4 regions of the Staphylococcus caprae genome follow, and region 2 is predicted to be linked to each of the others. Evidence: predicted binding sites of a transcription regulator. Region 2 holds the regulator's gene; each other region holds the start of a gene.

Region 1 (7,670 bases), 280 kb from region 2:
GTTGTTCTTCTTTAATTATTTTTTCAAGTAACATTGCAAAGCCATACACAGCATTTGTATGAATACCAGCTTTATTAGAAAGTAATGGCAAAGCATAAAACGCTCTAAAACTTAAACTGTTACCATCTATTAACACTAATTTATCCAAAATACGTAACCTCCAGAACAGATTTACATACATTTTAGCATACATAGGGAAGCTTAACGACTATAGTGCGTTTAGCTTCCCTTAGTGCATCATAGAAATGGTTAATGATTTATCATTTAGCAGTTCTTAGTGCATTTAAACTGAAGTTAAATGCAAACATTAGATCTACCACCTCTTAATAAAAAAGCTGAGACTTAATTGTCTCAGCTCCTTTAAAAATTTATTCATCTATAAACGTTACTTTAAATGTTGAACCTTCTCCTGGCTTACTACTTACACTAATTCGACCATTATGCGCTTCAACAATATGCTTCGTAATAGACAGTCCAAGACCTGTACCTCCAGAATCTCTACTACGTGCCTTATCCACTCTATAGAAACGTTCAAAGATATGTTTTTGATCTTTGGCACTAATTCCAATACCAAAATCTTGAATTTCTAAATTAACTTTTTTACCTTCTCTATAAACTCGAACAATAACTTTACTGTCTTCAAGAGAATAATTAATTGCGTTAGAAAGTAAATTTGTAATCACTTGAGCAACTTTATTCTCATGCGCTTCGATAATCACATCTTTCTCAATTTCTGACTTAATTTCGATATTTTTATTCGTAGCTTGAGTTTGTAAATTATCAATCGTATTATAAGCTAACTCAGACAAATTCATATAGCTTGTTTCAATTTCATTTTGCTGTTCTATATGCGATAAATCTAATAAATCCATGACCAATGATTCAATTCTGTTCGATTCTTTTAAAATAATATTTAAAAACATCTCGAGTGATTGCTCATCATTTTTAGCCCCTTCAATGAGGGTTTCAGCAAAACCTTTGATAGAAGTAATTGGTGTTTTTAATTCATGAGAAACATTTGCTACAAATTCTCTTCTAAGATTTTCTAACTTTTGGAGATTCGTAATATCATGAAGAACAACAACCATACCTTGTAATTTCTTCTTAGATTTAGATAGTATTGGCACACAAGAAACATCAAAGTATTTCGTATGTACATTATTAATATCTACCTCTATTTGATCGTAGATAACCTTTTCAGTTCTGAAGCTCTCGATAATGAACTTTTCAATACTATCATCAAGAAATCCAATATAGCTCTTATTTTCAACAATTTGCTCTGGACTAAAAACTTCATAATAGGCATGGTTGGCAACAACGATTTCTCCATGCTTGTCGATCATTAAAACAGAACTCGGTATATTTTCAAGTGTCGTTTTCAAACGGTTTGACTGTATCTTTTGTCGATTATTTAACTTCTGTAACCTTCTAGCTAACTCATTCGTAGTCACAAATAATGCGCGTGTTTCTTTAACATTACTTTCAGGGACACGAACATGATAATAACCATCTGCTAATAGAGATGTCGCATACGTCACTTCATTAATAGGTCTTATATATGTTCGATTAATACTTCGTGAAGCTAAATAAACTGTGAACAACACGATGACGCCTATTATAGATAAGTATTTCCACATCTCTCTTTGAAGATTAATAATTTCATCATTAATACCACTTATGTATACAGTTTTATTACCTATACTTTCTTTAAAAGTATAGCGCATACCGATTTTCGTTTTTTTAGATATTAAATCGGAAGGATTAGCTTCATTGTCAATTCTTTGATCAATTTTACTTTTATCACCAGAAGAGAATATGACGTGATTATCATCTGCATTCTTAATGACAACGACATTTTGTTGATTATCAGCAAGGTTATCGATTTCTTGACCTTTATTATGATTAAGAAGGTTCACATAGTTATGTGCTTCGTTTCTTAATTCACTAGTTTGATTGCTAGTTAAAGTTTGATAAATCGTATTATGAATAATCGCACCTAAACCAATAAAACTGATGATCGTTATCGTACTAATTAATAATAATAAACGGTGATGAAATTTTAGCATTAAGCTTTAGGTCGCTCCAATTTATATCCTAAACCACGTACCGTTTTAATTAATTTAGGTTGTTTAGGATTTTCTTCTAATTTATCTCTTAGGTGACTAATATGTACATCTACAATTCTAGAATCTCCAGCAAATTCATAATTCCATACAGAATTTAACATATGTTCTCTTGTAATCACGCGCCCTTGTCTTTCGATTAAGTATAATAATAATTCGAATTCTTTAGGTGTGAGTTCTAACAATTCTTCATCTTTATATACTTCGAAAAATTCAGGACGAATACGAATGGAATCAATGATAATATCTTCCTCATCCGTATCTTCTTTTTCAATTTCACTAACAAATTTTGAACGTCTTAAAATAGCTTTTACTCTCGCAACCACTTCTCTAGGTGAGAAAGGCTTAGTCATATAATCGTCAGCACCTAATTCAAGTCCTAAAACACGATCAAATTCGTCATCTTTAGCAGTTAACATTAAAATAGGTACTAAATTTTTATCAGATCGAATTGATTTACACACCTCAATACCATCTTTTTTAGGTAACATGACGTCTAATACTATTAGCTCAGGTTGTTCATCTTCAACCTTTTGTAGTGCCTCTTCGCCGTCATAAGCGACTTCAACTATGTATCCTGCTGTTTCTAAATTATACTTTAGTAAGGTCACGATTGATTGTTCATCATCAACCACTAGTACTTTTTGTGACATGGTGTGCCTCCCTATTTTTTATTACATTTACATTATAACTGAAGTTCAAATAAAAATAACATAGCTACACATCAATTTTACATAAACTTAACAAAACATATAGATTTATAGTTATATTAAGAAAATATTTCTTTAATATTGCCTTAACATTAATTAAGTTATCACCTTTTGAATCAAAAAGATATTGATAAATTAAAAATTTACATAATCTTTAAAAAAACGGATTGGCAAGAGCCAATCCGTTTGATAACACTATCGATTAAAGCGTTATTATTTTAAGTTTTTGATTAATTCATCAGCAAATTCTGAAGTTGAAACTTCTTTTGCACCATCCATTAAACGAGCAAAGTCATAAGTTACAATTTTAGAAGCGATAGTAGCTTCGATTGAATCAGTGATTTTATCAGCAGCTTCTTGCCATCCTAAGTGTTCTAACATTAATACAGAACTTAAGATTTCAGAAGATGGGTTAACTTTATTTAAACCAGCATATTTAGGAGCTGTGCCATGTGTAGCTTCGAAAATAGCGTGACCAGTTTCGTAGTTAATATTTGCACCTGGAGCGATACCAATACCACCAACTTGTGCAGCTAAAGCGTCTGAAATGTAGTCACCGTTTAAGTTCATAGTCGCTACAACATCGTGTTCAGCTGGACGCGTTAAGATTTGTTGTAAGAAGATATCAGCAATTGAATCTTTGATAATAATTTTGCCTTCTTTTTCAGCTTTATCTTGAGCTTCATTAGCTGCGTCTTTACCTTCTTTTTCAACAATTTCATCATATTGTTGCCAAGTGAATACTTTGTCACCAAATTCGTTATGAGCTAAATCATAACCCCATTGTTTAAATGATCCTTCAGTAAATTTCATAATGTTACCTTTATGAACTAAAGTAACAGATTTACGATTATTATCTAATGCATATTGAATTGCAGCTCTTACTAAACGTTCTGTACCTTCTTTTGATACAGGTTTAATACCAATACCTGAAGTTTCTGGGAAACGAATGTTTGTTGCACCCATTTCGTTTTGTAAGAAATCAATTACTTTTTTAACTTCTGAAGTACCTTCTTTAAATTCGATACCTGCATAAATGTCTTCAGTGTTTTCACGGAAAATAACCATGTCAACATCTTCTGGACGTTTAACTGGTGAAGGAACCCCTTGGAACCAACGTACAGGGCGTAAGCAAGTAAATAAATCTAATTCTTGTCTTAAAGCTACGTTAAGTGAACGAATACCGCCACCGATTGGAGTAGTTAAAGGACCTTTAACAGCAATTAAATATTCTTTAATTGTGTCTAATGTTTCTTGTGGTAACCATTCTCCAGTTTCATCGTAAGCTTTTTGTCCAGCTAAAACTTCTTTCCATTCGATACGTTTCTCACCGTTGTAAGCTTTTTCAACAGCTGCATCGATAACACGGCTAGCCGCTTTCCAGATATCTGGGCCAATTCCATCGCCAATAATAAATGGAATAATTGGTTCATTAGGTACATTTAAACCTTCATTAGTACGAGTAATTTTTTCTGCTGACATAAATCTAACCTCCAAGTATATTTAAGCTTTCAATTAATACTATATGTGATTTTATTATCTTTCTTCAATAGGAACATACTTACGATTTTTTTCACCAATGTATTGTGCTCTTGGTCTCATGATTCGGTTGTCTCTATACTGTTCTAAGATATGAGCAATCCAACCTGATGTACGACTTACTGCGAAAATTGGTGTGAATAAATCGTGAGGAATATTCATACTGTGATAAACAGTTGCACTAAAGAAGTCTACATTTGGAATTAAACCTTTTTCTTCTTTCATGCGTTTTTCGATTGCTAGTGAAATATCAAATAATTCACTTTGACCTGTTTCTTCAGTGATTTTACGGCTCATTTCACGTAAATATTTAGCTCTAGGATCGCCATCTTTGTATACACGGTGACCAAAGCCCATGACTTTATCTTTATTCGCGAATCTTTCGTCTAAATAGCTATCAACATTTTCAATACTTCCTACTTCTTTTAACATAGCCATAACACGTTCGTTTGCACCACCGTGAAGAGGTCCTTTTAATGAACCAACTGCAGCAACAACACCTGAATACATATCTGAAAGTGATGAAACCGCACAACGTGCAGTGAACGCAGATGCATTTAATTCGTGATCAGCATGTAAAATTAATGCTTTATTAAATGCTTCAACTTCTATATCTGTAGGAAGTTCTCCTCTTAACATATATAAGAAGTTTGCTGCGTAACTTAAATTTGAATTTGGTTTTAAAGGTTCTTTCCCTTCTCTAACTCTTGCGAAAGCCGTTACTAATGAAGCAATTTTCGCTTGAATGCGAATTGCTCTATCATATTTCTTCTCATCAGATTCATCTTCAGCATCTGGATCAAAGTGAGCAATATAAGATACAGATGTACGAACTGCTGTCATAGGATGAACATCATCAGTTACGTACTCTTCAAAGTGTTTGTAAACTCTTGGATTAAGAGTCATGTACTCGAATAATTTCTCTTTCAATTCTTTAAGTTCATCTTTATTAGGAAGTCTATAATTCCATAATAAGAAAATGATTTCTTCGAATTGGGCATTTTCTGCGAGATCGTCAATATCATAGCCCGCATATGTCAATTGACTGTCAATTATTGAACTGATTTTAGTTTCAGCTGCAATAACCCCTTCTAAACCTCTTTGTAATTCTGCCATGATAAATTTCCCCTTTACTGTTTCTTTATGAAATGGCTTTCAACTAGTATTATAGCTAAATTCAAACAATTTGTGAAACATTATAAATCACTTTAAACATGTAAAAATGGTATATTGGCTTGACCTTTTTGTGTGTTATTATCTCTAAAAGAGCGTGAAATTCAACTTCAAACCATACTATAATTATTAAATTTCAAAAATGTAGTTATATTTTCGTTTAGTTATCAAGAATGATTACAAAAAAGAAATATACATTTTAGTGAATTTTCACACTTTTTTGCGAAAAGAATTGTATAAATAGCCTTATAAGTGCATAATATATATTATCTTATAGTAAGGGAGATGTCTTATGGCTGAAAATTTACAAAGAGAATTGAGCAATCGTCATGTTCAATTAATCGCCATCGGAGGCGCTATAGGAACGGGGTTATTCCTTGGTGCTGGTCAAACAATTGCAATGACGGGTCCCTCAATATTACTCACCTATATCATTATAGGTTTTATGTTATTCATGTTTATGCGTGGATTGGGAGAAATCATCATTCAAAACACTAATTTCAAATCATTTGCGGATGTTACGAACAAATACATAGGTCCATTTGCTGGCTTTGTTACTGGTTGGACTTATTGGTTATGTTGGATTATTACAGGTATGGCTGAGGTTACAGCTGTTGCTAAATACGTAAGTTTCTGGTTCCCAGAGATTCCTAACTGGATTAGCGCGTTATTCTGTGTACTTATTTTAATGTCATTCAACTTGTTAAGTGCCAAATTATTCGGCGAATTAGAGTTTTGGTTTGCTATCATCAAAATAGCTACAATTATTGCATTAATAGTTGTTGGTATTGTTATGATTTTATTTGCCTTTAAAACTCAATTTGGACACACAAGTCTAACTAACTTATATCAACACGGAATATTCCCTAAAGGAGCATCTGGATTCTTTATGTCTTTCCAAATGGCACTTTTCTCATTTGTCGGAATAGAAATGATAGGTGTTACTGCTGGTGAGACCAAGGATCCTGAACAAACAATTCCTAAGGCAATTAATAGCGTACCTATTAGAATATTAATCTTTTATGTTGGTGCTTTAGCAGTCATCATGTCTATTATTCCTTGGTACAAAGTTGACCCTGATAATAGCCCATTTGTTAAACTATTTACTTTAATAGGTGTACCTTTCGCTGCTGGTTTAATCAATTTCGTAGTATTAACTGCCGCAGCATCATCTTGTAATAGTGGTATATTTTCAAATAGCAGAATGTTGTATGGATTATCTAATCAAAGACAAGCGCCACCAGCGTTCTCCAATACAAACAAAAATGGTGTACCACACACAGCTATTATTGCGTCATCTGCATTATTATTAATTGCAGCGTTATTAAATTATATCTTCCCTGACGCAACAAAAGTGTTTACGTATGTTACGACAATCTCTACTGTATTATTCTTGGTTGTATGGGCTTTAATCATCGTTGCCTATATTAATTACAGTAGAAAGAATCCTGAATTACACAAGAAAGCTACTTATAAATTACCAGGCGGGCAATTTATGGGTTATGCAATTTTAATTTTCTTTATCTTCGTATTCGCATTATTATTTGTTAATGTTGATACAAGAAGAGCCATTTATATAACTCCTGTATGGTTCTTTATTTTAGGATTAATGTATTTGAGATATAGAAAAGAAAGCAAACACGCATAAATAATCATAAAGGAGGATGAGATTATAAGTGATCTCATCCTCCTTTAATGTATTTGCAGTAAATGTCTGAATTGAGAGCTTGCTAATATCAAGCGTATATCTATCTCTACATACTCAATAAAAAACACTCTCCAACATCATGTCGGAGAGTGTTTTCTCTAAATTGATTATTAAAGTACGTTTGCATATCCTTCAAAGATTTTACCTTGAGCTGCGTCAACTGTAACTAACATATCATTTTTAATTTCTTTTGTTGCTTTTTCAACACCTACTACTGTTGGAATGCCTTTTTCTAAACCAACGATTGCACTTGGTGATGTAATTCCATTTTCTTCAGTTACTAAACCGATTGCTTTTTCAACATATGGAACTAACGTTTCGTCTACTGAATTAGTGATGATAACTTTATCAGATAAATCTTTACCTTCTAAGTCACTTGCACTGTCAGCAATAATGGCATGTCCTACTACAGAGCCA
Region 2 (7,670 bases):
ATAAACCATACTCCAATAATCATTGATCCTAAGCCTATCCATCCTTGCCAACTCATTGTGGCAGTTTCTACAAGGCCATTACCGATTGAACAACCACCAGCTACAGATGCACCAAACCCCATCAGTATTCCACCGAAGGCACTATTACGAATGGTCTTTTTATCAGGAAGGCGCCATTTAAATTCTTTTGAACCTCTTGCGGCGATATAAGAACCTACAAAGATACCAAGTACTAAAAGTACGCCCCAATCGATAAATTTAGAATTACCTGAGACTAAATAGTTTATTAAATTAGCAGATGGCGTCGTAATCCCAAGTCCATAAGGGCGGCCTGTTGATTCGCTCATAGGCCATGCAAGTAGTGCGATTAAACCTACAGCAATACCTGCAACAAATGGATGGTATCTTCTTTCGAATAAATAATGTCGAATACCCGTATGCTTTTGTTTTAATTTAGGCACCATTACCTTAGGTTTACGTAAAGTTCTTACAACTAAAGTGATTGTAATCACTGTTAAAATTAAAACAAGTACCCAGTTCGGAATGCCTGTTGAATGACTTACACTCGCATTCACATTTGTAGGTCGATTGATTACATTCATCAACGGAAGTAATACACCCGTTTTTGTAATTGCAGAAGTCACTGCGTATAAGATGAGGGCAACCCAACTACCTATGAGTCCTTCACCAGCACGATACCACGTTCCAGTGGCACATCCACCTGCGAGTACTATACCTATGCCGAAGATAAACGAACCTATAATGGTTCCAACTACAGGAAATGTATGAGTCGGCACTTTAATAGCTCCAAAGCTTGTCAATATGAGTAGCCCTATACTCTGAACTGTGATTGCTACCAGTAAGGCATAGAACATTTTATTACTTTTTTGAACATACATATCTCTGAACCCGCCTGCGAGACAGAATCTTGTACGTTGCATTACAAATCCTAGTAACACACCCACGATGAGTCCACTAATTATCATCCAAGTCATTTAATCACCTATTTCCGATATAAATAATAAGGTATTATAATGGAAATATTCAAATTTTGCAAACTTATCATTTTTTGACTTTTAAAATTAGAGCTCATACAGATTAAATTACTTTGTTTTCAACAAACTTCAAAAATATATGCACTAAATCCCGAGGGAGAAATGCCAGTCGAAGACTACAGACGGAGACGGCACCCTAGGGAAGCATACGCATATAATTTGAATTACTAATTTTTCTCGGATTTTCAATGGTTTTTACTATATTTTTAGAAATTAATTTATTTTCAATACTGCATTGATTGCTTTTAAATCCTCTTTTGAAAAATGTCTAAACTTATACCATTCATGGTCATTGTAATATATGAATAACTTACCACCTAACAAACCTTTAGATTGCTTATATCGAACAACTTTGTCGGTATCAAACTGCAAGTCAAATGGTGTATGATCTTTGCCATAAGCTTTAAATATTATTGTATGATCATCTAATATTAATTTTCCTGGAACAGTTAACATTTGAGGTATATGTGCTTTATAACTACAATTTGCTTCAACTCTCATTTTTGCGCGCACCCCTTTATATGATTATGTATACTATATCATTTTTTTCATAACAAAAAAGCACCCTTTGACGGATGCTTATCAATGTATTAATTGCCATTACTGTAATTTTTCATAAAGAATAATAATGATTGTAGTTCAATACCTAAATCGATGTGATGAACTTGTACATGTTGTGGTGTCTTGATTCGACTTGGAGTGAAGTTAAGTATCCCTTTGACGCCCGCTTCTACAAGCTGATCAGTAACTTGTTGTGCTACATTTTCAGGCGTAGTTAAAATAACGACATCGATATCTTCAGCTGCTAATCTAGATTGAATCTCATTATTATGTTTAACTACAACTTTACCAACTTGTTCTCCAATTACATCTTCTTTAATATCAAACGCTTCAGTAATTGTCATTTCATCATGGATTGAGAAATTATACGTAAGTAATGCACGGCCTAAGTTACCTACGCCTACAATCGCAATTTTGATTTCGTCACTTTCACTAATCTCTGATTTAAAAAACTCAAGCATACTATCAACGTTATAACCATAACCCTTTTTACCCAATTCACCAAAATATGAAAAATCACGACGTATTGTTGCTGAATCTATTTGTAAAGCTTCACTTATTGCTTTGGAATTCACACGGTCAATACCCTTAGATTTTAATGTACTTACAAATCTATAGTACAAAGGTAAACGCTTTAATGTAGCACGAGGAATTTTAGTGTGTTCTGGCATATCATAGGTCCCCCTTAAAGTTTGAATGAAATATATTTATGTATTCAAACATTTTAACGTGCAAGTTGTAAGGCGTTTAAATATACAAATAATTGCCTACAATGAATACTTAAATATTATACATTATTGATTTTTAAAAATAAATATCCCAGTTTCATGTGATGCGGGAATGCTGTAAAATAAAGATAATTGAGTTAATTATAAGCTTAATCATAAGGTCTCTTTTGGCAAGCGAATTTTATTTTGGAGAATAATAAAGTTTAACAATTAAAAATTCGCACAAAATTAAAAAATTTGAAATCTTATTGTTTATGTATAGTCTATAACTATTTAATTGAATTAGAAAGGTGAGAATCGAATGATACTTTTACAACTTAATGACATCTCTAAATCGTTCGATGGTGAAGATATATTTACTGATGTAGACTTTGAAGTTAAAACTGGTGAGAGAATCGGTGTTGTAGGTAGAAATGGTGCTGGAAAGTCTACACTTATGAAGATTATCGCTGGCGTTGAAAGTTATGATAGTGGTCACATTTCTAAGATAAAGAATTTAAAATTAGGTTATCTTACCCAACAAATGACACTTAATTCAACGGCTACCGTTTTCGAAGAGATGTCAAAACCATTTGAACATATCAAAAATATGGAAAGTCTAATTAAGGAAGAAACTGATTGGCTTGCACAACATACACATGAATACGAATCAGAAACATATAAAGAACATATGGAACGTTATGAATCGCTTACGAATCGTTTTGAACAACTGGAAGGTTATCAATATGAAAGTAAAATTAAAACCGTACTTCATGGCTTAAACTTTACTGAGAATGATTTTGATAAACCTATTAATGATTTTAGTGGTGGTCAAAAAACACGCCTCTCGCTTGCACAAATGTTGTTAAACGAGCCTGACCTACTCTTACTTGATGAACCAACAAACCATTTAGATTTAGAAACTACAAAATGGTTAGAGGACTACTTAAAATATTTTAAAGGCGCCATCGTAATTATCAGTCATGATAGATATTTCTTAGATAAAATCGTCACTCAAATTTATGACGTCGCACTTGGAGATGTGAAACGTTATGTAGGTAATTATGAACAATTTATTGAACAACGCGATCAATATTATGAAAAGCGTATGCAAGAATACGAAAAACAACAAGAAGAAATTAAGCGTTTAGAAACATTCGTAGAGAAAAATATTACCCGCGCATCTACCAGTGGTATGGCAAAGAGTCGTCGCAAAACATTAGAAAAAATGGAACGCATAGATAAACCAATGATTGATGCAAGAAGTGCGAATATACAATTTGGTTTTGAAAGAAATACCGGAAATGATGTCATGCACATCAAAAATTTAAAAATTGGTTATGACGCTCCTATTACTGAACCCATTAATATTGAAGTTTCTAAAGGCGATCATATAGCTGTGATTGGTCCTAATGGTGTTGGAAAGACTACGCTAATTAAAACAATTGCCCAAAAACAAGACAATCTTGGCGGTAGCATCACCTTTGGTGCAAATCTTCAAATTGGTTATTATGATCAGAAACAAGCAGAATTTAAATCGAATAAAACAATTTTAGATTATGTATGGGATCAATATCCTACGATGAATGAAAAAGATGTACGAGCTGTTCTAGGTCGCTTCTTATTTGTTCAAGAAGATGTGAAGAAAATTATTAATGACTTATCCGGCGGCGAAAAAGCACGTTTGCAGTTAGCTTTATTAATGCTACAAAGAGATAATGTCTTAATTCTCGACGAACCGACCAACCACTTAGATATCGATTCTAAAGAAATGTTAGAACAAGCATTAAAACATTTTGAAGGAACTATAATCTTCGTCTCACATGATCGATATTTTATTAATCAACTTGCAAATAAAGTATTTGACCTCAATTATCAAGGTGGACAAATGTATCTCGGTGATTATCAATATTACATTGAAAAAACTGAAGAAGCTGCAGCATTAAAGGCTCAAAAAGAATTAAAAAATGATGCTGAAAATGTGAAGAATGATAGCACAACAAAGCCTTCATCATATATGAACCAAAAGCAACAAAAACGAGATCAAAGAAAAATAGAACGTCAAATTGAACAATGCGAAGCTAAAATTGAAGCGTTTGAAACACATATTTCTTATATTGAAGAACAATTGACGCAACCGGAAGTATTTAATGATCCTATTAAAGCTGCTGAATTAGCTGAAGAAAAAAATGAAACCGAACAAAAATTAGAACAAGTGATGTTTGAATGGGAAGAATTACAAGAAAAATTATAAATCACTAATATCATCGAAGGCACTGAGAAGTAGAATTTCTTACTTTTTAGTGTCTTTTAGTATGTTATTACACAAATATTATTCACACCGTTTATCGTGGATATGATGGCTATCCACAGAGTTATCCTAGTTATCCACAGGTAAATTCACACTTTTGCTCAAAATTATTCGAGTTATTCACCCCTATATCCACACTTTTTAACAGTGTTTATCCACAAGTTACGCACATTTTGTTGATAAGTACGCACGTTCCCTATTGACATTTTCATTTCAGTAAGAAGGTTTGAGTCTAAAATTTATTTATGGAATAATTTAAATATAAATACATAAGGGAGAATTCTATGACTAACAACTTAACTTTAGCACTCATCATTCTCATATTTATTTTACTTGTCGCAATCGTAAATATAGTTGTATCTATAATAGAAAGACGCAAACTTATCACTAAAATAAATACACTTTGGGATAATAAATCAAAATTAGAATCGTTTATACGTCCTAACTCACGATTTGACGCTCAATATCAAACGTATAAAGACGAATTTGAAAAGAAACATCCACTTATCGATGATAAAACTTGGTCCGATTTAAATTTGAGCGCATTATTTCATAAAATCAACTTTAATTTTACTGCTATAGGAGAAATGAAATTATATGCCACTTTAAGAGGTATGTTTAAAATAGAAAATCAATCACTCATACAACGCTACAATGATGATAAATCATTCCGTTTAAATGTATCTTACATACTTTCTAAAATAGGAAAAAATGTTTATCCGTTATTTCCAGACCAATTAAGTCCTATTTCTCGAAATAATTTATTAATGTTTTGTCCATTATTACCTATCGTTACTTTGCCGATAATGTTTTTATCACCTGGGTCAGGTCTGTTTTTATTCATCGGTGCTTTAATCTTAAATGTAACGTTATCGATGAATCTTAAGAAGACCTATGATCAAGACTTAAAGTCGATCTTCTATACTGCGAATGTCATCAAGCAATGTCTTGCATTGAGTAAATTAGAGGGCACACCTGAACTAGATGTTAATTTTAATCATTTTAAGACGTCTCGTAGGTTTAGTGGATTTCTAGCTAAGATAGAATCACCTGATTTTGTAACCAGTTCAATTCTCTTTGTAAAATTAATCTTTATGATTGATTACGTACTGTTTCATCTTATTCAACATAGTTATTTTAAACATCAGGATGAAGTTACGAAATGTTATGACTATATAAGTACGCTTGATAATCACTATTCTCTTGCCATGTATAGACGTACATTATCTTATTACTGTGAGCCAGATATAGATGAGTCAGTTGGTGGTGTGCATTTTCAAAATTTAATACATCCATTAATTGACGAAGATGTAGCGGTACCTAATGATTTAAATCTCGACAATCACATACTGCTCACTGGTTCCAATGCTTCAGGAAAATCAACATTTATGAAAGCCGTAGCGTTAAATATCATTATGTCGCAATCCCTTCGAACTGCAACAGCCGATACGTTTAAATGCAAACCTGGCTATGTTTACACTTCTATGGCCAATGCTGATGACGTATTGTCAGGCGATAGTTACTTTATGGCTGAATTGAAGTCCATCAGACGCCTATTTAATATTGATACACAAGGTACAATTTACTGTTTCATAGATGAAATTTTTAAAGGTACAAATACGACAGAGCGTATTGCTGCTTCAGAATCTGTACTCAGCTATTTGAATGCATTACCTAACTATCAAGTTGTAGCTGCGACACATGACATTGAATTATCGTCATTATTGGAAAGGGATTATCACAATTATCACTTCAATGAATCTATTAACAATAATGAAATTTACTTTGATTATAAAATTAAACCCGGCAAAGCCAATACGCGTAATGCCATTGAATTACTTAGAATCACACAATTTCCTAATGCTATTTATGAACGCGCTAAAGAACAAGTTAAGGAATAACTACATTTTCCTAATAAACTTTCTATCTATATTAAAAGCTCCATTCAACGTATGACTGTAGTTTCATGTTATACGTTGAATGGAGCTTTCTCATTTACTTATTCAATCGAAAAATCTTCGATATCGATATTATTTTCACCGTTAAGCGCTAAATCGCCACGTAAGCCTGCTTGATATAAATAATGTCCAGCTGAACCTATCATAGCCGCATTATCTGTACATAAAGATGGACTAGGAATCGTAAGCGTAATCCCCTCATTCTCACATGCAGTTTTAAGTGAGGCTCTTAATCCTTTATTACTTGCAACTCCTCCAGCAACGATAAGACGTTGAACACCATATGATTGACATGCATGCATCGCTTTATACGTTAAAACTTCAACTACACTGTTTTGAAAACTCGTCGCAACATTTTCGGCTACGATTTCTTCATTTTTTTGGCGTAGATTATGCAATTTATTAATAACAGCACTTTTAAGTCCGCTAAAGCTAAAGTCATAGCTGTCCTTTTCCAACCAAACCCTAGGAAAGTTATAAGCATCCTTACCTTTGGCAGCTAGTTGATCGATTTGTGGACCGCCTGGATAAGGTAAATCGATTGTACGCGCTACCTTATCGTATGCTTCACCGACCGCATCATCTCTTGTTTCACCTATAACTTCAAAGTTTAAATGATCTTTCATATAAACTAATTCTGTATGTCCGCCAGAAACGATAAGCGCCATTAAAGGAAATGTAAGTGGCTGTTCTAAATGATTGGCATAAATGTGTCCAGCGATATGGTGTACAGGAATAATAGGCTTATCATAAGCAAACGCGAGCGCTTTCGCTGCGTTAATTCCTATCAGTAATGCCCCGATTAAGCCTGGACCTTGCGTTACAGCAACCGCGTCAATGTCTTCCATAGTCATATTGGCTGTTGTTAGCGATTCTTCAATTGTCGCTGTCATGCCTTCAACATGGTGTCGACTTGCAACTTCAGGAACGACGCCACCGAATCGTTTATGACTATCAATTTGGCTCAGTACTGTATTAGAAAGTATTTCAGTACCATTCTTAATCACACTTACACTAGTTTCATCGCAGCTTGTTTCTATTGCTAGAATTAATGTTTGTTGAGTCATTTTAAGTTCAC
Region 3 (7,670 bases), 970 kb from region 2:
ATTCTGATTTGTCGCTGTTTGAAGTACATGATCGCCTTCAGAAAGGGTGAATTGAAACTCGCCATCAGTTAAAGGTTTGCCAGTAAGAAGAACATTATTAAATTCAAGTTTAGCTGTTGCTGGTAATGGAATGTAAGTATTATTGAACTCAGTATCCGTTGGTAATTCAGTTTTACTTTGTAAAATATGGCCTTCTTTAGAAATTGAAATTTTCACAATAGCTTTCATATTATCGTAAGTAATGTTTGGATCATTACCTTGGAGTTCTTCTACTGTATAAGTATGCGTACCCACGTCACTATTTTTGAAAGAAATATTATTGAAAATGACTTTACCGTCAATCGTATTTTTAGTACGTGCAACTTCTACACCTTGTTCATTTTTCAGTGTGAATTCGAATTCATCAGCTTTTAAAGGTCGATTAAGTAGTTTTTTCGAGAAATCAAAGCTTAAAGCAATTGGACTTACAAAATAATTATTAAATTCAGTGTCATTAGGATTAACAATCGTAGCTTCGTAATTACCAGTAACTGGATCTTTAGTTACATTTACTGTAACAGTCGCCGCCATCGGATCATAATCAATATTCGTGTCTGTTCCCGGTACTTCTTTAACTGTATACGTATGACTACCAACAGAATTATAAGTTAAATGATCGAACGTGACTTTGCCATTCTGATTAGACACTGTTTGAAGCACGTGGTCACCTTCTGAGAGGGTAAATTGGAACTCACCATCAGTTAAAGGTTTGCCATCAAGAACGTTAGTAAATTCAAGTTTGGCTGTTGCTGGTAATGGCGTGTAAGTATTATTAAATTCTGTATCTAATGGTGCGATTGATGTAACGGTAAGTGCATGTAGTTCTGTATTTTCAAATTTAAGTACATTAACGGAGATTACGGCTTTCATCGGATCACTTGTCATACGTTCCTCGTTACTCGGAACTTCTTCTACATTATATTTAAATGTATGTCCAACATCTGCATTGGTATACGTAGGACGTTTGCCGTCTAAGAAGGTAAAGTTAATTGCACCTTGAGCATCATTGACACCTGTAGCAAGCACTTCTTCCTTATCATTTTTTAAAGCAAAATGAAACTCTCCATCTTTTAAATTACGTCCTGTTAAAGATTTAGTGAAAGGAATATTTAAATCAAAAGGTTGGGGTTCAACGTAATAATTTGTGAATGCCTGGTTACCATCATTATCCCCATCGTAACTATAAACCACATTTGCTTTTAACATCTCGTCTTCTTCAATAACAGTAATTGTAGCAGTTACTCGCAACGGTTCAGCATCATAATTAGGATTTAAATTTGTTTTATTTTCAGTAATTGTATAAGTATAGGTACCTGGCTTAGTAAACGCGATTTTATCAAATGTTACTGAACCATCCTCTGCATTCGTTTTTGATTGTGAAGCATCTGGAATTGTTGGTGAATGAGGGCCTGCCTCTATATTAAAGGTGAATTCACCTGGAGTTTGATTATGATCGCCCTTAATTATATTATGCACTTTTAACGTTACTTCAACTGGATCAAGCGTAGTATAGTAATAGTCTGCTGGTTTAATTCTTGCTAAAAAGTTTTGTAAGCGGAAGTTACCTCCAGAACCAACTTGAACCCCGTTAATGACTTGTTTAGGTGCGAAAAGCATACCTGCAGCGTCACCTTCACTTGCTGGTTGTATTTTAAATGGTTTCGGATAACCAGGTATATCAATGTATTCACCTAGATGTTCCATGTTTCTTTCACCAGGCTTTAACGTTTCTGCATAAACTCTCACGTAGTTAGTAGTGTCAATACCAGTTGATTTAGCGGCCTCTGACATATGGTCGATAGATAGTGTCCAAATTTCAACACGTGTTGTGCCGTCTTCGCCTACTACCTCTTTGATACGTTTGATACCACCGTTACTATTTGTAGCATCTACATATCTTAATCCTACTGGGTATGCAGATATCAATGTACCAGACATATTATCAGGACTCACAGTTTGATATAATTTATAGCCTTTAAATCTACGAACATTCGAAGCGGTGTATGTTTGTCCTCCCATACCTTGAATTGTATAATGAGCTAATTCTTGTTCAGTATGATCTGGCTCATAAGTTTGTGTATTGATATCGTTTTTATCAGCTTGGAATGTAGGATTATTTTTATTTATTACACGATAGTGCGTTGTTAGAGAAGCGGTTATCGGAATAAAATACTGAGGATCAGGAGATGTATTTCCTTCATTCGCACTATTATAAACGTCAAAAATTCTTAGACTCGTACGTTGATTACCAAGATTACCATTTTTATCACTTTTGAATTGCACTTTAATCGCTGGCACAGTTTGTTTAAATTGATTTAGAGTATGTAGAAACGTGAAATCTAGTAAGGCATATTTAGCTTTGTTAGGGTCTTGAGTTGCTACAACATGTGCCAAACTATTTTCTCCAAACGTTACTACACCATCTGCGTTGATTGATTTTGTTTCAACAATAGAATTATTTACACCGTCTACCAATTGAATAGTGATATCATCAGAGTCGTCATACGGTTTTGATAAACGATAATAATATTTTGTATGGTATGTAGTATTAAAATTTGTAAGATCTGTGATAGCAATGGTGTATTGATTAGGGTCAGGATTTGCTTCAAATACTACATTTGGCGTTGGTGTTGTATTTGAATTTTTAGGCTGTGGAGTTACGACCTCTCTATTTTTAACTGTCGCACCATTTGGATTATCCATATTAGGCGTAGCGATAGTTGCGTGATCAGTTAATACACCTTCTGAAGTAATAGGTGACGTTGTAGAACGTCGTACACGAGTATGTACTTTTTGTTTGTTCGTAGTAGACGAAGATGCAGTTGTTTGTGCATTCGTATTATCTGTTATTTGTTTAGGTTTTTCGCTAGTAATGTGAGAATCAGTTTCTTTAGTGTTAGAAGTGTTTTCAGATTGAGTCGTGTTAGTTGTTGGAGTTTGGGTTGATATTTCTGAATTTGATGACTTAGTCACTTCATTTTCCAAAGGTTGTGGTTTAGAAGTCGTATCACCTAATTGAAGTGACGTGTTATTGTGGATTTCATCTGCATGAGCTACATCTTGAAAGCCTACGAATAAAAAGGCACCTAGTAATACAGAGCCAGTTCCTATTGAAAACTTTCTGATAGAGAATCGATATTTTGTTTTTAATTTCATAGCTTGATGTCCTTTCTTAGATGAATTAAATAATTTCTTTAATTTAATTATAAAATATATAAAATAGAAAACAACTTTGTGTCTAAATTGTCATAAATATAATATAAATAGCAAAACACCGTTTACAGATAATGAGATTTCGTTATTTATAGTTAATTACTCTCTTTTTCTTCATGACGTTTTAGTGCATAATCGTTTTTCAGTAAGCCGAATTTCACGCATCTAAAAAAGTTCACAATACTACGTAAAATAAAGATAATTATTACTAACCTCAAACCGTTCAATTCGACGAACGCACTTTTAAACTTAGTAAATTTTCTTTCATATTCAATAATTTGAATCACTGTTTAACGTGAAACAATGAATATTTGTATTTTTAGAAAATTAGGTATTTTAAACGATATGTTTACAACAACCTTTAATCGATTTAAACTAAAAGTAAACGAAACGTTTCGTTTAATAATTAATTGATAAGAAGGGTTATTGTGTTTGGAATATCGATTTCTAGTGCTATTCTTCATTTCGTTATAGGTGGTCTCGCTGTCGCACTGGCATCAGTGATAGCAGACAAAGTTGGCGGTAAATTAGGTGGCATTATTGCTACTATGCCGGCAGTCTACCTGGCCGCTGTTATTGCTTTAGCTATAGACCATAGAGGACATCAACTTATTCAAATGTCTATACATTTAAGTACAGGCGCTGTAGTTGGAATTGTATCTTGTATCATTACTGTCTTTTTAACTTCTTTATTTATAGGTAAGAGAAATTATAAGAGCGGAACGATATTTGCAATTGTATGTTGGTTAGTCATTTCTGTAGCAATATTTGTAGTCAAACATATTTAATGATGGAGGCATTTAAGTAATGAAATTAGTTTTAATAAAATTTCTTGTAGGTGGATTTGCGGTATTGATTAGTTATATCGTCTCAGTCGTATTACCTTGGAAAGAGTTTGGAGGTATCTTTGCAACATTCCCAGCTGTGTTCTTAGTTTCAATGTTTATCACTGGTATGCAATTTGGCGATAAGGTTGCGATGCACGTGAGTAGAGGGGCAGTCTTTGGCATGATCGGCGTACTCTTTAGTATTTTAGCTACTTGGGGTCTTCTTCAAGCTACTCAAATGTGGTTAGTTAGTATTATTGGCGGATTTGTTGTATGGTTTGTAAGTGCATTAGTTATTTTTGAAATGGTTGAATTTATTTTCCGTAAAAGAAGGGATAAACATGGCTGGAAGACCGAAAGATCCAACGATAAATAAGAAAATTTATGATGAAATTAATCGTTTACTTGAAACAACGCACTTTAGGGACATTACAATTGATCAGATCTCGGAAAATACAGGCATCTCTAAAGCAACGATTTATCGTAGATGGAAAGATAAAGCTTCAATTATTATGGATATGTTTGTTGAACAATCTCACAAAATATTTATAGACGATAATGGCGATTTATATGAAGATTTGTTTCAATTTTTAGTGAAAATTAAAGATATTTATAAAACGAAATTAGGTAGTGCAGTTATTGAAATACTTGTCAGTCACCAACAAATCGAAGCACGTGAAATGTTCATGACTAATTATTTCAATAACAACCGTAAAACATTAAAAAAGATTATTAGCAATCATATTAAAGATGAAGAACAAGATTTATTTATAGATCTCATCTTCTCACCCATTTACTTTAATATATTAATTAAACCTGATTCTTTAGATGAAAATTACATTGAAAAGATGTTGAAAAAAATTATTCAGGCGTATAAGCCAAATTAAAGAAGTTAGAGTTATAGGAATTTTGTGAGAAAGCATGAAGGTAAGTGAATTAGGATGTCAATCCTATGAAATGGAGTTGGTGAAATGGTTCAAGGAACTATTCAATCGATAGGAGAATCCAATCGCTATAAATTAATTATATATAGCGGTAGCTTTTATATTTTAGATATCGAAAAAAATATATTTACTTACTTTTTTCCATTTATTAATTATCTGTTTCCTAGATATCTTCGAGAAATAGATCAAACGACTGCAGAAAGATTAATGACTAAACAGAAATCCGAAGTAAAAAAGTCCAATTATGTTTTTCCTATATGTTTATCCATAATAATAAGTACTTTACTCAGAACGGTTGTACATCAGTTCGACATATCAGTTAACTCAATTTTTTTGTTATTTTCAGTTATAACATCAATTTCATCAGTTTTGCTTTTGAGGCTATGGTTAAGTTATTTTAACAATAAGCATATAGAAATTAAATATAGTAATCATAAAATTAAAGCTTTGTTAATTCCGCCACGTAAATATATTTTTAAAAGTATAGGAATATTTTGTTACTTTAGTATATTGTATTGTTTGGGAATGTATGCATTTATAGTATCTAATAAATTTAATTTACTAATACTAATAGCGGGAATGATATTATTATTCATAATAACTTTAACAAATTATTTCTTGTATCCTATGGAGGAAGAAAATGTTGAAATCCATGAAATAAAATCTTCTGTTACTAAGTCACTAAAATAAGACGCTTGTTGCAGTTTGCATTTGATTTTATTGTTAACTAATTAGCATGACGAAGGTCCATAGTCGTTAAGGGAATCTAAAAACGTTAAAAATAGCTCCGAATATAGTAGTAACAAAGCAAAAAAAGTCGAACATAATGTTGGAGAAGCTGTCAATAAAATCAAAAAAGTAGTAAATCCAATGAAATGGAGCGAACATATACATAATGGAACTGGTATATACAATCTATAAAAATCCTAGGTATAAAATTATTCAAAAAGATAATCAATATTTAATGGTCGATTTAGAACAAAATTGGTGTTCTTATCTATTTCCTATGTTGAATTGGTTTATACCTATTAAATACACAAAACTTACTTACCAAGAATTTAATAATTTAGATATATTTTCAAATGGTAGTGGTGCTAGTCAAGGTATGATAACTGGTGGGATAGGTGTCATAATTAGTGTATTGTTAAGAAGTATAGTGGGTTTAATGGATATAAATATTAGTCGAATATGGACTCTAATCATGTTTTTAATTGGATTTGTTGCTGTGGTTGGGCTTCGTTTAGCTTTAAGAAAGAAGTTGAAACATCAATCGTTCAATAAGAACAGTAAACAAAAAGTAAGACTGATTCCATCATTCAAAAATTTTGCGCTTATGGTATTTTGTTACGTTATTGCAATTTACTTAGTAGTGGGATTATTTTATATAATGGTTATTAATAATGTACAAAATATTATGATTTATATTTGCTGGCTAGGAATATTTTTGGCATTTTTATTTATGAATATAGCTTCAATTTCTGATAGAAAAGTGCATGCCAAAATAATGAATTGAATGTGTAAATATAACTACAAAATTATATTAGAAGTAAAGTTCTAAACATATGAAAATAATAATCTAAAAAGAATTGTAGAGCTATAAACTTGAGACGATTAAGTAGACGTTCCTTATTTAGAAGGAGCGTTTTTTTATGCGGGTTGTATAGAGGATAGTGTAAGAAGACTTAAGTATCCGCGATGTCAAAGGATTTTAACAACAAAAAGGATGAAGTTGTAAAAGAACTTTGGTAGTTTTTATTTAAGACACACGTTTCAATTTAATTATCACTTTTAAATAAAGTGAATGATTTATGAAAGATCGCTATAAAAACAATTAGGGGTTAAAAATATGGATATTAGTAATCAAATTAAAAAATTTAGACAAAGAGATGGTTATTCACAAGAATTTCTGGCTGAAAAAATGTTTGTTTCAAGACAAACGATATCTAACTGGGAAAATAATAAGAGCTATCCTGATATTCATAATTTACTCATGATGTGTAACCTTTTTAATGTTTCTTTAGACGATCTTGTAAAAGGAGACGTGGAGAAATTGGAATTAACAAGAGATAAAAAGGAATTAAATTTTTGGACGTGGATGATGATTATACCATTTTTAACTAGTGCAATTTTGATAGGTCCTCTTATTCATTATTTAAGTTGGTGGGGCTTAGGAATTGATTACATTATAATTTTAATAGGTATATTTGCATCTAATAAAGTAGAGAGAATTAAGATAAAAAATGATATAGAAACTTATGATAGAATAGTAGCTTTTATGAATGGTAAAGATCCAAATGAAATAAAAACTATGAAACTTAGAGATGTGTTTACATCATTTATGTCACTTATCTCTTTTGTGGGAGTGTTAGTATTAATAGGTTACTTGAGTATATTATTGACTGATAAATTTCTATAACATAAATAAATGAACTCCAGTAAGATTTCAATATACTGGAGTTTAATTTGTGGTTAGAATTATTTTTTCTTTTTCTCATTCAAACTAATAATAATTGGTATCATACCACAACAAATGATTATCAATAATATTAATCCTGAGTTCATTTTTGTACCTCTTGTGATTATTTAGTGTTCATATTTGGCATTGATTGACCAGAAGCTCCACTTATTAATCCAAATCCAACTAATA
Region 4 (7,670 bases), 320 kb from region 2:
GCCTTTGTAGCTTTAATTATGATTTCATCCATTTCTTCATGTGGAATTTTATAGTCACTGTCAAATACCTTTACCGATTTTCTTTCATTAAGTATTTCATTAAAATCATTTATTCTGCTCATATCTCAATTCCCCTTTTTCTATATTCGTTTGAGTTTTACAATCAAATAAATTTGATTCAATTGCACCCTAAATTTAATTTAAAACAATTTGATTATAGTGATGAAATCAGCACTTGACAAGTCATACACTTCATAATATTGTTACTTTAACAAGGAGTGATTTAATGTATGTAGAGAATAGTTATTTAAGTAAACAATTATGTTTTTTATTTTATGTTTCGTCCAAAGAAATCATTAAGAAGTACACGAATTACCTTAAAGAGTATGAACTTACCTACACAGGTTACATAGTACTAATGGCGATCGAAGATGATGAGAAACTTAATATTAAAAAACTTGGTGAACGAGTATTTCTAGACTCGGGAACACTGACCCCCTTATTGAAAAAGCTTGAAAAGAAAAACTATGTCGTTCGAAGCCGTGAAGAGAAGGATGAACGTAATCTTCAAATTTCACTAACAGAACGAGGTAAAGAAATAAAAAAGACTTTATCAGATATCTCGATGAAAGTTTATAGTGAATTTAATATCAATCAAGATGAAGCTAAAGAATTAATTGCGAACTTACAAAATTTTGTTTCTAAAAATTTTGATAAAAATCTAGAAAAGTAATACTAGCAGAGAAGAGACAAAAGTAGACTTTTTGAAAATCTTTGACACATTCAACTTCGGCATAAACGGCACAACTTAATAACAACAGTATGTATAGTAAGCTTTTGTCTTATTCTCTCGTACGAACCAAATATTTTTTTACTCATAATCCCTACTAAACTTATATAAATACCTCTTTTTTAAAAGTGTTCTTGCTTTACCTATTTCAACTCAATTTATATAATGAAGTTGAAATTTAGGTGTCCTATCATCAATTGATTATCTAACACTTTTTAAGGAGTGGAGTATAATGAATAGTAATGAGTTCTTTAATAATAATTTTTTCAAAAATGATCCTAGCGAATTGTTTAAAGACATAGGCAAACAAGTCTATAATCAATTTTCATCAAGCGCCTTCCCTACAAATATTTATGACACAGACGAGGCATATATCGTAGAGGCAGAATTACCTGGCGTAAGTAAGGAAGATATTTCACTCAAATTTGAACAAAATATATTATTGATTAAAGCCAATAAAAAGCTTAAAAATGAAAACCAAAAAATACAGTTAAACGAACGTTCAACTGGTGAATTAGAAAGACATTTTAAGTTCGATGACATTAATAAAGAAGCGATTACTGCTAACCATGCAGAGGGCGTTTTATACGTTACATTGCCTAAAGTCATCGATGAAGACGAGAAAGCGACAACGATTGCAATTCAATAAATAAAATTTAACCCTCAACTCTATCAAGAATTGAGGGTTATAATGTATATGCTTAAGCAATCGTATTTTAAACAAATAGTAAAATTAATTTGTCATATATTAGCTATTTGTCGTATATCGTTGAAATGTTAGAGACGTTTTCCTTTTTATATAAATGAATCATTGTCATTAACGCAATCAATGCGAATAACACAAGTAATCCAAAGGCAAGATGACTAGATCCTGTTAAACCAGTCACAAACGTGATGACTAAAGGTGGGAAGAAACCACCTAGTCCTCCCATCATTGACACGATACCATTAGCTGAGCCAGCTTCTTTTGAGAAATATGATGGAACTAATTTAAAGACAAGACCATTACCAATACCCGCACAAATACTTATCGCTAAGCAACCAATTGTGAAGTGAATCATACCATCAAATAAACTTAAAATCATGCCTCCTATAATCAGGAACATAAAGTCTATGATAAGCATTTTTACTGCATTAAATTTATCCCCTAACACTCCACCAAGTGGTCTTAAGAATGTTGCAAGTGCAATAAATACTCCTGAACGAATACCCGCATCTACTTTATCAATTTCAAAATGATGAACTAAATAATTCGGTAAAAATAGACCAAATGCAACAAAAGCACCAAACGTAATAAAATACCACAAACTTAAATAATATAATTTATAATTTTTCGATAACACTTTCATTTGTGACATTAAAGGTACTTTAACTTTCGTTTCTTTATTATCTCCCAATAAGAACATTAATACTGCAAATAAACCGATAATAATTAAGTAACTTCTTACTGTACTTTGCCAACCTATTAAACCAGCAAGAACAGGTGCACAAAAAGATGAGATCGCTGTTCCTATATTTCCCATTCCATATATACCGTTAGCTAGTCCTACTTTATCTTTAGAGAAATATTTTGGTAAAGCCGTTACACCTACTGAGAAGATTGCACCCCCTACTCCTAAGAAGAAGCCACATACCATAAGCATTGTCGTGCTTTGTGCTTGTCCCAAAAAGAATATAGGAAATAACAAAATAATAAAACTGCTAAAAAATACCCATTTAGCACCAATTATATTTGTAAGATAACCAAATGGTACACGCAAAACTGATCCTAAAATGACCGGAATAGCTAAAATCACAGATACTTGGCTAGCCGAAATTTGAATATCTTGAGTTATAAACGGCATCAATGGAGAAATAATACTCCATGCCATAAATCCAACTATTAAACTTAGCGTTTGTAATGTAAGCTGATAAACTCCTTTTTTCATGTTGTTTTCACCTTCATAAAATTTATAGTAAACAAATATTAGTACCGCGCCTATCATCTGATAAGAGGTCAAAATTAAAAGTCGTTAAAAGCGAATAAGTGATATAGACACAGTACTAATTACAATTTAATTTTAAGATGATTGTGAAAAAATGAACATAAGGATTTCCCCTGATTTAGAGCTTCTTTTTCCCTATAATAAATTGAGTTATTAATGTGCTGAACCTAGAGATGAGTTTCCTCTCTTGAAAGTCGCGACTCAGCCTTTAAATACAAATAGCTATGAAAAACCGTTATCGATTTTTCATAGCTATTTTTGGTTTGTTATATTCTTAAAAGTGAGCGTTCTACTCATTTAAAACTCAAGCAATTTCTTTTTCAACGCATATTCAACAAGTTCTGGTTTACTTTTAAGATTTAATTTATTCATTATATGCGTTTTGTGTGCTTCGACCGTCTTTACAGACACAAATAACTTTTCAGCGATTTCTTTATTACCGTATCCTTTGGCAATTAAAGGCAAGATTTCAAGTTCTCGTTTAGACAAAACTTTAAATGGGTCTGATGAATAATTAACTTCTTCTTGGTTAGATTGATTAATAAATTCATTAACTAAAGAAGTGGTTAATTTCATATCAATATATGTTTCCCCTCTATATACCGTTCTCACAGCCAATATTAACTGTTCATCAGGCGCATTTTTCAAAATATAACCTTTCGCACCACTTTTCAGTACATGAAACAAATATTCTTCATCATCATACATTGTTAAAATTAAAATTTTTGTCTCTGGGAAGCTTTCAGAAATTTTGCTTGTAGCGACTAAACCTGATTCGCCAGGTGGCATACTTAAATCTAATATTAAAACATCGGGTCTATACTCTAAGACCTTTTGATATGCTTCCACACCATCTGCTGCAGTTGCTACAACTTCCATATCTTCTTGATAGTTTAATATCATTGAGAATCCAGTCCTTACTACAGCATGGTCATCTGCTATAACAATCTTCACATTAATTCCCCCAAGATTTTTATATAGGTATATCTAACGTTACGATGGTTCCCTTGTTAATATGAGATTCAATGTTAATATTTCCATTAACTAATTCAGCACGTTCTTTCATGCCGTAAAAGCCCAACCCTGATCCTTTAGGCTTATCCTCAATATTGAAACCCTTTCCACGATCTACAACTTCAGCTAGTAATCTATTGTCACTTTTATTAATATTCACTTCTATTTCGTTTACTTCAGCATATTTTAATGAATTTAATACAGCTTCTTGAATCACACGATATACCACCGTTTCAACCTCATTATCAAAACGCATACCTTTGATATTAGATTGATAATTAATTTGAATACCATAATTCTCTTCAAACTGTTTGAAATAAGAATTAAAGGCAGCCTCAATACCTAAATCATCCAATGAGGAGGGTCTCAATTCGACTGATAGATTTCTAATGTCATCAATGAGTTGCGATACTAAACCCTCAATATGCTGCGCACTGTCTACTAAATTTTCATCTTGATATTTATATTTTAAAAGTCGCAGTTCAACATCAATATTTAACATTTCTTGAATCACACTATCATGAAGTTCACGAGAAATTCTTTTTCGTTCATTTTCTTGTGCTTGAATCGATTTATGCAACATCTTTTGTTGATACATTTTTTCTTGTCTCTCAATTTGAGGAGACACATTTTGTAAAGTAAACGCACTAATCCCTCTGTCTGAATCAATCGTTTGATATGTAGCCGTAAAAGGTTCTACTTTATTATCTTTCGTCTTCATAAATACTTGGAAATTTGATTTCTGTAGTTGATTTTCTTCTAAAAAACAATTCTCACAAGATTGAATATCATATTCATTAGAATATCCTTCACAACGATTGCAAATTGCATGAGTCATCGCATTATAATTATCTTCTTCAGATAAAATATCGCTAGCGGCGTCATTCATCGCTATAATTTTACCGAGATGATTCACAAAGACAATCTTTTCAGTCGTCGCATCGTAGTACTTATGCAATAGTGCTTCAATACTGCCTTCTAGTTTACTTTGCATGGTTATCACCTAATTCATTTCTGTAAAAAATCCAATTTGACTTTGTATATCAAGTTGTTCTAATGTCTGTGGAAGAGGTTGATGATTTCGTTGACCTAACAATAATACACCATACATTTGTTCATCAAGCCATAATGGTACTGCTACTACTGCTGTTAGTGCTTCATTCAAGATGATGGGAAACTTTATTTTCTCGGCTTGAGTTAATGCCATATCTACATCTGCAATAACCATACGTTTCCCTGTTTTCATAACAGTACCAGCTAAGCCTCTGCCCTTTCTTAAAATAATAAGTTTGTACCGTTCATTCGTATTTCCTGAGACATATTTCCATTTAATTGGAGAAGATCTATGATAATGCTCATACATTGCAATTGCGCCAAAATCATAACCTTCGTTCTTTCTCAATCGATCTAAATTATCTTGTAGACTTTTGTTGTGTAATAAAGATTCTGGTTTCAACTTACCCATCCCCTCTTCATTAAACTTTATTTTTCCGATAAATAATATATCTTCTATTCATATATGAAAGCGGGACACTCCACACATGAACCAATCTCGTAAATGGCCATAATGCAAATATTGTGAATCCTAATAAGATATGAACTTTAAAAGATAACGGTACATTTAACATAAGGTCAGCATTAGGTGAAAACATAAATAAATGTCTAAACCAAATGGCTATGGTTTGGCGATAGTCAAAATCAGGTTGGACTGCATTCGTGAAAATAGTTGAATAACAACCCATTATCAATATGATACACAGAAGAATATTAACGAATATGTCTGAAAAAGAACTTAAACGTCTTACATTTTTGATTGTAAGTCTTCTTAACGTAAGTAACATCATACCTAATAATGTTATTATACCAAAAATACTTCCTATATATACCGCACCAATATGATAAATATGATTATTAACTCCAACCGCTTCAAGCCAATTTGCAGGTACCAATAAACCTACCACATGCCCAAAAAATACTGGAATAACACCTAAATGAAACAATAAACTGCCCCATTTTAATTGTTTCTTTTCAATTAATTCGCTGGATTTCGCCGTCCAAGAAAATTGATCATATTTATAGCGTGCTAAATGTCCAATAATGAAAATAGTTAAACACAAATACGGATAGATAATCCAAATAAATTGATTAAGCATGGCTTTCCACCTCTCTAGGCGACTCGATACACGCTTTTAAAGTCTTTCTTAAAGCTTTAATTACATACGCATAAGGGTTATTATTTTTAGCAAGTTCATTAGCCATTTCGTAAGTTCCATCTTCAATAATCATAATAATTAATTGCAAATTTTCCTGTGCTCGGTCATCATTCTCCCAATCGGCAATTTGTAAGAATTGAAGCATCAATGGTAGGTAATCTGACAACTCGTTATCTACCATTTTAAGTCCAAACATTTCATACAATACTTTCAACTTAGCTAACATTTGTCCGCGTTCTTTCTGAGTATCAAATTTATTATATGTCATGTATAAAGGATAATTTTTACTAAAATCAAACGTATCCGTATAGATGGCTTTGATTTCAAATAAAGAATATTGCATCATTATATTTCGATAATGACTTAATTCTTCATAACCTGGGTGCGACTGTGTAATGGTTTCTTCGAATGTTGTTGGATGAAAGGTAAGTTTCTCCGGAAAATTAATTTGTTGTCCTAGATAACCTAAGCTTTCTTGAAAAAGATGTAATTTCTGAAGATTAATCACGGAAAATCCCTCCATAGAAATTATCATTATAAATCTCTTGTCCTGTTTTACCAGAACCTACTGCCACACCACAGCCTTCACAATTAGCGCCAAAGTATTCTCCACCATACCCTTGACTTCCTTGAGCTTTATAAGTGTCCAAATACGTTTCTTTATGTGATGACGGAACAACAAATCGATCTTCATACTTAGCGATTCCCAATAATCGATACATATCGTTTAATTGGCTTTCTGTTAAACCTAAGCGTTCAAGTTTAGAATAATCAAACGGTTGTTGAGTCACTTTTGCTCTCATATAACTTCTCATCATAGCCATTTTTTGTAAGCCTTGTTTGACAGGTGCCGTATCCCCTGCAGTTAATAGATTTGCTAAATATTCAATAGGTAAACGCATTTCTTCGATCGCAGGAAAAATCATATCTGGATTTTGTCCTGCGTTTTGACCTTCGAAATAACTCATAATCGGACTTAAAGGTGGGCAGTACCAAACCATAGGCATTGTTCTAAATTCTGGGTGTAATGGAAATGCCATTTTATATTCTACAGCGAGTTTATATACTGGAGAATTTTGAGCTGCATTAATCCATTCATGACTTAATCCTTGTCGCTCAGCCTCAGCGATTACTTCTTCATCAAATGGATCTAAGAATAAATCTAATTGTTTTTCATATAAATCTTTTTGATCCACTGCAGAAGCCGCTTCTTGAACGCGATCAGCATCATATAATAGAACACCTAAATATCTCATTCTACCTGTACACGTTTCTGAACAAACTGTTGGCATACCTGCTTCTATTCTAGGGAAACAAAATGTACATTTTTCAGCTTTATTCGTTTTCCAGTTGAAGTAAACTTTTTTATAAGGGCAACCAGTCATACAATAACGCCAGCCTCGACACGCGTCTTGATCGACTAATACGATGCCATCTTCATCCCTTTTATACATAGCGCCTGAAGGACACGATGCAACACAACTTGGATTAAGACAGTGTTCACATAATCTCGGCAGATACATCATAAATGTCTCATCAAACTGGAACTTAATATCTTCTTCAATTTGTTGAATATTTGGATCCTTTGGACCTGTGACATGACCCCCTGCTAAGTCATCCTCCCAGTTTGGTCCCCATTCTAAATCTAATTTATCGCCAGAAATCAGT

The links. The regulator Rex, encoded in region 2, represses fermentation and respiration genes when NADH is low (regulators of the CRP and FNR family bind a similar motif). The targets are predictions, from matches to a motif close to TTGTGAAATATTTCACAA.
Region 1: the regulator Rex is predicted to act here: its motif matches at 5,559-5,576, upstream of JMUB898_RS05955 (citrate synthase).
Region 3: the regulator Rex is predicted to act here: its motif matches at 3,416-3,433, upstream of JMUB898_RS12570 (DUF3147 family protein).
Region 4: the regulator Rex is predicted to act here: its motif matches at 2,860-2,877, upstream of JMUB898_RS02825 (nitrate/nitrite transporter).

The regions. Positions count from the first base shown of each region.
Region 1 is NZ_AP018587.1:1,232,140-1,239,809, reverse strand. It holds gene polA (DNA polymerase I) at 1-148, opposite strand, end outside; gene pnpS (two-component system histidine kinase PnpS) at 369-2,066, opposite strand; gene JMUB898_RS05965 (response regulator transcription factor) at 2,066-2,776, opposite strand; gene icd (NADP-dependent isocitrate dehydrogenase) at 3,047-4,315, opposite strand; gene JMUB898_RS05955 (citrate synthase) at 4,370-5,488, opposite strand; gene JMUB898_RS05950 (amino acid permease) at 5,838-7,193, shown strand; gene pyk (pyruvate kinase) at 7,364-7,670, opposite strand, start outside.
Region 2 is NZ_AP018587.1:951,432-959,101, reverse strand. It holds gene JMUB898_RS04520 (YeeE/YedE family protein) at 1-995, opposite strand, end outside; gene JMUB898_RS04515 (hypothetical protein) at 1,269-1,556, opposite strand; gene JMUB898_RS04510 (redox-sensing transcriptional repressor Rex) at 1,646-2,287, opposite strand; gene JMUB898_RS04505 (ABC-F family ATP-binding cassette domain-containing protein) at 2,646-4,577, shown strand; gene JMUB898_RS04500 (MutS-related protein) at 4,919-6,535, shown strand; gene tsaD (tRNA (adenosine(37)-N6)-threonylcarbamoyltransferase complex transferase subunit TsaD) at 6,634-7,659, opposite strand; gene rimI (ribosomal protein S18-alanine N-acetyltransferase) at 7,656-7,670, opposite strand, start outside.
Region 3 is NZ_AP018587.1:2,582,456-2,590,125, reverse strand. It holds gene JMUB898_RS12575 (Spy0128 family protein) at 1-3,195, opposite strand, end outside; gene JMUB898_RS12570 (DUF3147 family protein) at 3,681-4,040, shown strand; gene JMUB898_RS12565 (DUF3147 family protein) at 4,060-4,455, shown strand; gene JMUB898_RS12560 (TetR/AcrR family transcriptional regulator) at 4,421-4,966, shown strand; gene JMUB898_RS12910 (DUF443 domain-containing protein) at 5,051-5,713, shown strand; gene JMUB898_RS12550 (DUF443 family protein) at 5,919-6,536, shown strand; gene JMUB898_RS12545 (helix-turn-helix domain-containing protein) at 6,870-7,439, shown strand; gene JMUB898_RS12540 (YIP1 family protein) at 7,603-7,670, opposite strand, start outside.
Region 4 is NZ_AP018587.1:628,333-636,002, reverse strand. It holds gene JMUB898_RS02840 (nitroreductase family protein) at 1-122, opposite strand, end outside; gene JMUB898_RS02835 (MarR family winged helix-turn-helix transcriptional regulator) at 287-733, shown strand; gene JMUB898_RS02830 (Hsp20/alpha crystallin family protein) at 1,023-1,439, shown strand; gene JMUB898_RS02825 (nitrate/nitrite transporter) at 1,543-2,718, opposite strand; gene nreC (nitrate respiration regulation response regulator NreC) at 3,073-3,729, opposite strand; gene JMUB898_RS02815 (sensor histidine kinase) at 3,749-4,783, opposite strand; gene nreA (nitrate respiration regulation accessory nitrate sensor NreA) at 4,793-5,245, opposite strand; gene narI (respiratory nitrate reductase subunit gamma) at 5,265-5,942, opposite strand; gene narJ (nitrate reductase molybdenum cofactor assembly chaperone) at 5,935-6,525, opposite strand; gene narH (nitrate reductase subunit beta) at 6,503-7,670, opposite strand, start outside.